2 linked regions of the Gluconacetobacter diazotrophicus PA1 5 genome follow. The protein of the gene in region 1 interacts with the protein of each later gene in a pairwise test. Links are inferred from orthologs where the notes say so. Each region holds a gene or a part of one and is shown on either strand. Other genes may lie near its edges.

Region 1 (4,736 bases):
CCGGCCGGCGGCGGCGCAGGACCCGTACCGCCTGGTCCTGAAGGACCATCATTTCACGCCGGACCATCTGGACGTTCCCGCCGGCCAGCGATTCCTGATCACCCTGTCCAACCAGGACGACACGGTGGACGAATTCGAAAGCTACGACATGAAGTTCGAGAAGATCGTCGTCCAGGGCGGCACGATCACGGTTCATGCCGGCCCGCTGCATCCCGGGACCTACAAGTTCTTCGACGACTACCACCCGGACAGTGCCGTGGGTACCGTCACGGCGCAAGAGGGACACTGACATGCTGGGCAGTCTGCTGATCGTCTTTCGCGAGGTGATGGAAGCCGGGCTGATCGTCGGCATCGTGCTGGCCGCCACGCGCGGGATCGCCGGGCGCGGGCTGTGGGTGGCGGGCGGCATCGGGGCGGGCGTGCTGGGGGCGGCCGTCGTCGCCGCGTTCGCCGGGGCGCTGTCGCAGTCGCTGTCCGGCAACGGGCAGGATGTGTTCTCGGCGTCGATCCTCTGCCTGGCGGTGCTGATGCTGGGCTGGCACATCGTGTGGATGGCGCGGCACGGGCGCGAAATGGCGCGCGACATGCAGGCGGTCGGCGCGGCGGTGGCCCGCGGCACGCGCTCGCTGCCGGCGCTGGCGGTCGTCGTGGCCGTGGCGGTCCTGCGCGAGGGGGTGGAGGTCGTGCTGTTCCTGTACGGGATCGCGGTTTCCACCGGGGCGGGCCTGGTGCCGATGCTGACCGGCGGCCTGCTGGGCGTGGCCGGCGGCTGCGCCCTGTCCTGGGCGCTGTATCGGGGGCTGGTGGTGATTCCGCTGCGGCACCTGTTCAGCGTCACCGGCTGGCTGGTGTCGATTCTGGCCGCCGGCATGGCCAGCCAGGCCGCCGCCCTGCTGGCGAATGACGACCTGATTCCGGCCATGGGCTACGATATCTGGGATTCGTCATGGCTGTTGTCCGACGGCAGCATGGCGGGGCGTGCCGCCAAGGCGCTGATGGGCTACTCGGATCGTCCGACCGGCGTGCAGATCGTGGCATGGCTGGTGACTTTGCTGGTACTGGTCGTGGCGGGGCACAGGATGCGCCGCCAGCCTGCCCGTGCGTGACCGTTCAGGAATGGAAAAGATGACTGCCAGATTTCTTGCCGCTTCCGCCCTTGCCGTCACGTTGCTGGGGGTGGCCGCGCCCGCCCTGGCGCGGGAATATCCGATCGGCGGCCCGGTCTATGCCCATGACATGGAAATCGCCGCCAATTACCTGGTGGGGATCGAGGTCGCGCCGATGATGGCGGGCATGCCCACCGGGCCCGATTCCATTCACCTGGAAACCGACATCCACGCGACGGCCGACAATGTCTGGGGCTTCCCCGACGGGGGCTGGGTGCCGTACCTGACCGTCACCTACACGCTGACGCGGGCCGGCAGCCCTTGGAAGCAAACGGGCACGCTGCACGCCATGACCGCCAAGGACGGCCCGCATTATGCCGACAACGTCCGCATGGACGGCCCCGGCACCTATACGGTCGTCTTCCGCTACGGCTCGCCGGAGGCGAACGGCTTCATGCACCACGTGGACCAGGAAACCGGCACCCCGGGATTCTGGGCCCCGTTCGCCGAATCCTTTACCTTCGCCTACCCCCAGAAATAGGACCCGGCTGCCCTAGCCGGGGGTGGCGCCCCGGGCGGGGCCCGAGAGATGCAGCGTGATGCGCATCGCCTCGGCGGCCAGGCGGGCGCCGCGGGTCGTGGTGGCCAGGTCGATATCGACCAGGTTGTTGTTTTCCAGCAGCTTGCCGCCGCGTCCCAGGCCCATCGTCGCTTCGCCCTGCACGGCCCAGTAGGTGCCCTCGAAATCCCGCAGCCGCGTCAGGTTGCGCACGGTTCCGTGGCCCTCGATGTGCGAGAAGCCCACCCCGACCAAGCCGCCGCCCTTCAGGGTGAAATCATAGGTCTGGCCACCATAGACCAGGCGTCCCGTCCCCCAGGCATAACCCGCGCCGACATCGATCTCCTTCATCGAGAACGTGATCTGCCCGGTGGCGGCTGCCGCGGCCGCCTCGTTCGGGGTCATGCGCGCGGGCGCCGTGGCCATGGCGGGAATCGCGCCCGGAACGGTGGTGGACGGCGGCGCGGCCCGGGCCGGCGCATCAGCCGCGAGAACGCCCCAGATCGCGGCAACGGGGGCCACGGCAAGGGCCCCCAGCGTCAATCTGGCGGACAGGATCTGCTTCACTTCATCCTCCTTGACGCATGCCTGGCTGGCCCGTCGTCCCTACTCAAGCCCGGCGCGACGGATTTTACAACGTGCCAGTTGGCGGCGTGGGGTCCCGTGATGCGGTACGGTGCAGGAATCCGGCCAGTCCGGCATCGATGGCGCGCTGGAAAGCCGCCAGAGTTTCGGCGCCGACATAATGTTCCATGCCCTCGGCATCGATGCGCGCGGTGTCGGCACTGATCCCCAGCGCGCGCAGGAACGCCTCGACCACGCGGTGGCGGGCGCGGCTGTCCTCGGCCATCTTCTGCCCGGACTCGGTCAGGAAGATGCCGCGATAGGGACGGCGCGTCACCAGCCCGTCGCCGGTCAGCCGGCGCAGCATCTTGGCGACGGTCGGCTGCGACACCCCCAGCCGGCAGGCGATATCGACCTGCCTCGTCTCACGCCCCTCGGCCAGCAGGTCGTCGATCAGTTCGACATAATCCTCGACCAGCGCCGTGCGCCGTGCCTCGCGCGCCTGGCGGAAGCCTTCGGACTGGATGTCGGGATCAGGCATGGGCGCGACCGGCCTGCGCGCCGCGCGTGCGTTCTTCACCTGCCGGAACTCCCCATCTGCTCGTCATCGCGCCCGCAGGCGCCGGACCTGCTTCAGCAGGACATCTATACCGCAACCGCACCGGCCTCAATTCCGGTCCGGGGCGACGGGCGGGCATGCAAACCGACGTGAGCATATACCAAATGGCCTGCGCCACATCATATAGCTTATTGCATATTCTCATCCTCCGCCCCTACGCTGGACGGGCTTCCTCCCCCTTGGTGTGCCGCCCGATGCCCGATCCATTCGCCAGCCTGGCCGAAGCCCATGCCTCGGTCCACGTTCCGCCCGGCGCCACCGGCTGGCGGCGGCTGATGGCCTTCGCCGGGCCGGGATACATGGTATCGGTCGGCTATATGGACCCGGGCAACTGGGCCACGGACCTGGCGGGCGGGTCGGCGTTCGGATACCGGCTGCTGTCGGTCATCATGCTGTCGAACCTGATGGCCATCCTGCTGCAGGCCCTGTCGGCCCGGCTGGGGATCGCCACCGGGCGGGACCTGGCGCAGGCGTGCCGCGACCGGTTCCCGATGCCGGTCACCATCGCGCTCTGGCTGGCGTGCGAGGCCGCGATCATCGCCTGCGACCTGGCGGAGGTCATCGGCACCGCGATCGCGCTGCAATTGCTGTTCGGCCTCCCGCTGCTGCCGGGCGCCATCCTCACCGGCCTGGACGCCGCCCTGGTGCTGATGCTGATGAACCGCGGATTCCGCGTGCTGGAGGCCTTCGTGATCGGCCTGCTGGTCATCATCGCCGCGTGCTTCCTGGTCCAGATCCTCGCGGCGGCCCCGCCCGTGGCGGCGGTCCTGCGTGGCCTGGTTCCGACGCCCGCCCTGCTGACCGACCCGGCCATGCTGTATGTCGCCATCGGCATCATCGGGGCGACGGTCATGCCGCATAACCTGTACCTCCATTCCTCGATCGTGCAGACGCGGGCCTATGACCGGTCCGAGGCCGGGCGCCGCGACGCGATCCGCTGGGCCACCTGGGACAGCACGCTGGCGCTGATGATGGCGCTTTTCATCAATGCCGCGATCCTGATCGTCGCCAGTGCCGCCTTCCATGGCAGCGGGCATCGCGACGTGGCCGATATCGGGCAGGCCTATCGCCTGATCTCGCCGCTGCTGGGGCTGGGCGTGGCCTCGACGCTGTTCGCCGTGGCGCTGCTGGCGGCGGGGATGAATTCGACCGTCACCGGCACCCTGGCCGGCCAGATCGTGATGGAGGGATTCCTGCATGTGCGCCTGCCGCACTGGGCGCGGCGGCTGCTGACCCGGGGACTGGCCATCGTGCCGGTGGTGGTGGTCACGGCGCTGTACGGCGCGGCGGGCACGAACCGGCTGCTGGTGTTCAGCCAGGTGGTGCTGTCGATGCAATTGCCCTTCGCCGTCATTCCGCTGGTCTGGTTCGTCGCCGATCGGCGGATGATGGGCTCCTTCGCCATCTCGCGCGGGTTCGCGGCCCTGTCATGGCTGGTCGCCCTGGTCATCCTGGCGCTGAACGGCAAGCTGCTGTGGGACATGGCGACGGGCTGATCCGATGCCGGATGCTTCCTTGTCCGCGACGCTCAGCGTGGCCGCGCTGGCGGCGGTGATCGAATGGCGCGTCGGCTATCCCGCCCCGGTCTTCGCATGGATCGGCCACCCGGTGATGTGGATCGGCGCGCTGATCGGCCGGCTGGACCGCCTGGGCAATCGGCCCGGCTGGTCGTCGCCCGGCTGCCGGGCGGCGGGGTTCGCGGCCCTGGCGATCGTGGTCGCGGTGCCGGTCGGCCTGGCCTGTGGGGCGGTATGGCTGATGGACCGCGTGCTGCCGCGCGGCCTTGCGATCCTGCTGCAGGCGGTGGCCGCCGGCACCCTGGTCGCCCAGCGCTCGCTGCACGACCATGTGGCCGACGTGGGCACGGGGTTGCGCGGGGGCGGGCTGG
Region 2 (4,831 bases), 2.1 Mb from region 1 along the record:
AAGCCTGGAGTTTCCGATCATCCAGGACGGCGCCGAAGGTGTCGCCGCCCTCTGGCGCGGCTTCAGCGTGGATGTCGGACCGGCCGGCACGACGCTGGACGAACATATGGTGTTCGTCCTGGACCCGGCCCGGACGATCCGGACGACGGTGTCCTATCCCCCGTCGCGCAACCGGGACTTCGCTGAAATCATCCAGGTCGTGGAAGCCTGCGATACGGGCTGTGCCGCACTACGCGACAGACGTGCGGCCTGAAGCCCCGAACCGCAAAATCACCGACCATGACCATTATCGATCCCGGAGGCACAGCGATGTCGGCCGTCGATTCCCCGAATCACGTCACCCCCGCGCTGGCGCTTCTCTCGGCTTTCGAAATCGTGATCGTGCCCGGCCTCCACGGCTCCTGTCCCGATCACTGGCAGTCCCGGTGGGAGAACGCCCTGCGCCTGCAGGGTGTCACGGTACGCCGGGTCATCCAGCGCGACTGGGCGAATCCCACCTATCAGGCATGGAGCAACGGTCTGCGCCATGCCTTGCAGGCCTGCCGGCGCCCGGCCATCCTTGTCGCGCACAGTCTCGGCGCCGTCCTGGTGGCGCGGCGGGCGTCCGAACACCGCCTGGGGCGCGCGGTCGGCGCCCTGCTGGTAGCGCCCGCCGATGTCGAGCACTATGCCGGGCCGGACGCCCGCCGGGTCACCGGTTTCGCCCCGCTGCCGGGTGTCCGGCTGCCGCTACCCTCCATCCTGGTCGCCAGCCGGAACGACGAATGGCTGTCGCCGGCCCGCGCCGCGACCCTGGCGACACGGTGGGGATCGACATTGATCGATGCCGGGCGGATCGGGCATATCGGCAGCGCATCGGGCGTCGGGCTGTGGCCGGACGGATTGTCGGCCCTGCTGCAACTGGCGCACGCGCTGCCTTGACGCCGCCAGCCGTTTCACTTCAAGGAGTGCCAATGACGCCCCCGTTGCCCCTGCGCCGCCGTTCGCTGCTTGCCCTGCTGGCCGCGACACCCTTTTCGCATGTCGCCCACGCGACCGCGCCGACGACCCTGCGGATCGGCATCATGGCTGGCGAGGATGAAGATATCTGGCGTATCGCCGCCGTCCATGCCGCCCAGGCCGGCCTGATGCTGAAGGTCGTCACGTTCTCGGACTACAACGCGCCCAACGAGGCACTGGCCGACCATGAACTGGACGCCAACGCCTTCCAGCACGGGCCGTTCCTGTCGGCCCAGATCGCGGCGCGCGGCTATCGCATCGTTGCGGTCGGCAATACCTACTTCTCGCCGATCGGCCTGTATTCCAGCCGCTGGAAATCGGTCAGGGACCTGCCCGGCGGCGCCGTGATCGGCGTCCCCAACGACCCGAGCAACGAAGGGCGCGCCCTGCATCTGCTTGAATCGCTGGGCCTGTTCACCCTGACCCCCTCGGCGGGCCTTCTGCCCACCGCGCTGGATATCGCCGACAATCCGCGCAACGTGACCATCAAGGAACTGGATGCCGGGATGGTGGGCCGCGCGCTGCCCGACCTGGACGCGGCGGTGGTCAATACCGACTGGGCCCTCAAGGCCGGTATCCAGGTCAGCCGGCAGCGGATCGGCCAGGAAGCACTGGCCGGCAACCCCTACGTCAACTTCATCGCCGTCAACGCGCAGGACGAGCACGCCCCCTGGGTCGCCCCGCTGGTCCATGCCTTCCAGCAGCCGGACGTCCGCCAGGGAATCCTGGACGTCTACCATGGTGCGATCGTTCCGGCATGGGGATGAGCCTTCTGCGGGTCGAGCACGCGTCGCGCCGCTTCGCCGGCCATACCGCGCTTCAGGATATCGATTTCGAGGTCCATCCCGGCGAGATTCTGGGCGTCATCGGCCGGTCGGGCGCGGGCAAGACGACATTGCTGCGCTGCCTGAGCGGCCTGGAACGGCCGGACAGCGGCCGGATCGTGATCGAAGGCGAGGACATCACCGCCCTGCCGGAAAGCCGGCTGGTGCAGGTCCGGCGGCGCATCGGGCTGGTGTTCCAGCATTTCAACCTGCTGCAGTCCCGGACCGTCGCCGGCAACGTCGCGCTGCCGCTGGAAATCGCGGGCGTGCCGAAAGCCGCACGCGCGGCGCGGGTGGCGGAACTGATCGAACTGGTCGGGCTGTCCGGGCACAAACGGAAACGGCCCAGCCAGTTGTCGGGCGGCCAGAAACAGCGCGTGGGCATTGCCCGGGCCCTGGCCGCGCAGCCGGCGCTGCTGTTGTGCGACGAGGCCACATCGGCGCTGGACCCCGAAACGACCGTCTCGATTCTCGACCTCCTCCTCGACATCAACCGGCGGCTCGGGCTGACCATCATCCTGATCACGCATGAGATGGAGGTCATCCGTCGCATCGCCCGGCGCGTCCTGGTCCTGGACCAGGGCCGGATCGTCGAGGACGGCCCGACCGCCGCGCTGCTGGGCGGCGCGACCCGCCACCCAGTCACGCGCGCCTTCCTGTCCGAAGGCCGGCCCCGCGTTCCGGACGATGTGATGGACGCCCTGCGCGACGCGCCATCCCAGGGCGCCCATCCGGTCCTGCACGTCGTCCTGGACGCGCCGGCAGGCCAGACGCCCCTTCTGTCCACGCTGGGCCGCCGCTTCGGACTGGACGTGACGGTCGTGCAGGCAACGGTCGGCGACATCTCGGGCCGTGCCGGCGCCGAATTCGTCCTGCGCCTGTCGGACCAGTCCGCCGAGGCGCTCGATTTCATCCGGCAGGCCAGCCAGTCCATGGAGGTGATCGGGTATGTCCCGGCTGATCGTTGATCTGGTCCTGCGCGCGACGGTCGAGACGCTGGACATGGTGCTGGCATCGGGCCTGATCGCGGTCATCGGCGGCCTGCCGCTGGCGGTCCTGCTGGTCGCGACCGCACCGGGCGGCTTGTATCCGCTGCCGGCACTCTCGCGTATCCTCGGCCTGGGTATCGACGCGGTCCGGGCCGTGCCCTTCATGATCCTGCTGGTGCTGCTGATTCCGCTGACGCGTCTGGTCGCCGGGACCACCCTGGGCACCGGGGCCGCGATCGTGCCGCTGGCGATCGCCGCCGTGCCCTATTTCGCCCGCATCGCCGAGGTTTCGCTGCGCGAGGTCGATCGCGGCCTGGTCGATGCGGTGCGCGCGATGGGCGGCACGCGCTGGATGGTCGTCCGCTACGTCCTGCTGCCGGAGGCCCTGCCCGGCCTGATCTCGGGCTTCACCGTCACGCTGGTCACACTCGTCGGCGCCTCGGCCATGGCGGGCGTCATCGGTGCCGGCGGGCTGGGCGACCTGGCGATCCGCTACGGCTACCAGCGATTCAACACCCAGGTGATGCTGTCGGTCGTGGCCGTGCTGATCGTCATGGTCACCATCATCCAGTTGATCGGAAACCTCGCGGCGCGACGGCTCCGCTAGAGCCAAAAACAGGGCCTGAGCCGTCAGCCCCTGCGCCCGTATAGCGGGCCGAGGGCGGCGCAGGCGCGATAGTCCTGTCCTTCCTTGTCGGAACCGAACGCCCCCCAGAGGCTGGGGCGATCGATCGCCGCTTCGTCCAGGTTGTGCATGCACACCGGAATCCTCAGCATGGCGGCGAGCGCCACGAAGTCCGCGCCCACGTGCCCGTGCGCGAGCACGGCATGGTTCGCCCCCCATGACGCCATGACGGAATAGACGTCGCGGAACGCGCCATGCCCCGTCAGCCGCGGCACGAACCAGGTCGTCGGCCAGCTCGGGTCCGTGCGGGCTTCCAGGGCCGCATGCACGGCAGGCGGCAGGTCCACGCTCCAGCCTTCCGCGATCTGCAGCACCGGACCGATTCCGGCGACCAGGTTCAGCCGCACCATGGTGAAGGCCACGCCACCCCGTGTCACGAAATGGCTGGAAAAGCCGCCGCCCCGGAAATATTCCTCCAGTCCCGGGCACCAGTCCGTCGCGGCCAGCAGGGCGGAGATATCGTCCTCGTCCACCTGCCAGTGCGGCTTGATCGTGGGCGCACCCTGCGCGTCGCGCACGGCGCAGGACCCGTCCAGCGCGGCCGCGCCCGAGTTGATCAGATGCAGGATTCCACCCGCGCTTTTGCCTTCCAGCCGGTGTCCCGTCACCCGCTGCACCGCCTCGGGCGACCAGAACGTGCGCACATCGGCGAAAATCTGGGCCTTGCCGCTCATCAGCAGGCCGAACAGCATGGTCGCCCCGTTCAGGCAATCATTCTCGGTCGCCAGGATACTGGGTGCGCGCGCGCCGCTCCAGTCGAACGAGCTGTTCAGCAATGCCTCCGCGACATCGGCGTTCGGATACTGGTCGGTCCAGTGACGCTGCCCCTGGAAACCCGCCGCGATCGCGTCATAGCCCAGCGCCTCTTCCGCCCACCCCATTGCCGCCAGACGCGCGTTGCCGTGCATCATGTCGCGAATGCACAGGGTCATCGCCAGGCTTTCCGACAGGATTTCGCGTTTCCCGGCCGCGTCACGCGGACGGGCGTTGCGCTCGATGCCGAAACGGAACCGCGCGTCCGCCCAGGCCTGGGCGGTCTCCAGTTCCGCCGTGTCGTAGATTTTCCTGTCGAGCCGGCGCCGCAATTCCGTCATGTCCACGGCCTGCACGCGCATGTCCAGCCACGACCGGAAAAAGGCGTGATCGACGATCGACCCCGCTATTCCCATCGACACGCCGCCGATCGACAGGTAGGTGCGCCCGCGCATCGTGGCGACCGCAAGCCCCGCGCGGGCAAACCGCAGCAGTTTTTCCCGCACGTCGGGCGGGATCGCCTCGTCGCCGGAATCCTGGACATCCCGTCCATAGATGGAAAAGGCGGGCAGCCCCTTCTG

The links. The genes of interacting proteins can lie anywhere in the genome.
Region 2: the proteins of mntR (region 1) and GDI_RS12615 interact in binary tests that used the Escherichia coli proteins (3 or more experiments, as listed by UniProt). The link is inferred for Gluconacetobacter diazotrophicus PA1 5 from one-to-one orthologs.

What each region holds. Positions count from the first base shown.
Region 1 is NC_010125.1:659,539-664,274, forward strand. The notes cover bases 1,054-3,929. They hold mntR (manganese-binding transcriptional regulator MntR), read right to left. Parts: upstream 2,810-3,929; coding sequence 2,297-2,809; downstream 1,054-2,296. Other genes in these bases: GDI_RS03075 (FTR1 family iron permease), read left to right, coding at 1,054-1,106; GDI_RS03080 (iron transporter), read left to right, coding at 1,126-1,647; GDI_RS03085 (hypothetical protein), read right to left, coding at 1,660-2,232; GDI_RS03095 (Nramp family divalent metal transporter), read left to right, coding at 3,043-3,929. Also shown: GDI_RS03070 (cupredoxin domain-containing protein), read left to right, coding at 1-289; more of GDI_RS03075, read left to right, coding at 291-1,053; more of GDI_RS03095, read left to right, coding at 3,930-4,344; adenosylcobinamide-phosphate synthase CbiB, read left to right, coding at 4,349-4,736.
Region 2 is NC_010125.1:2,745,701-2,750,531, forward strand. Bases 806-3,776 are described here. They hold GDI_RS12615 (methionine ABC transporter ATP-binding protein), read left to right. Parts: upstream 806-1,762; coding sequence 1,763-2,791; downstream 2,792-3,776. Other genes in these bases: GDI_RS12605 (RBBP9/YdeN family alpha/beta hydrolase), read left to right, coding at 806-921; GDI_RS12610 (MetQ/NlpA family ABC transporter substrate-binding protein), read left to right, coding at 954-1,766; GDI_RS12620 (methionine ABC transporter permease), read left to right, coding at 2,772-3,419; GDI_RS12625 (L-fucose isomerase), read right to left, coding at 3,443-3,776. Outside these bases: GDI_RS12600 (thioredoxin domain-containing protein), read left to right, coding at 1-253; more of GDI_RS12605, read left to right, coding at 310-805; more of GDI_RS12625, read right to left, coding at 3,777-4,831. UniProt on the Escherichia coli protein: Part of the ABC transporter complex MetNIQ involved in methionine import. Responsible for energy coupling to the transport system. It has also been shown to be involved in formyl-L-methionine transport.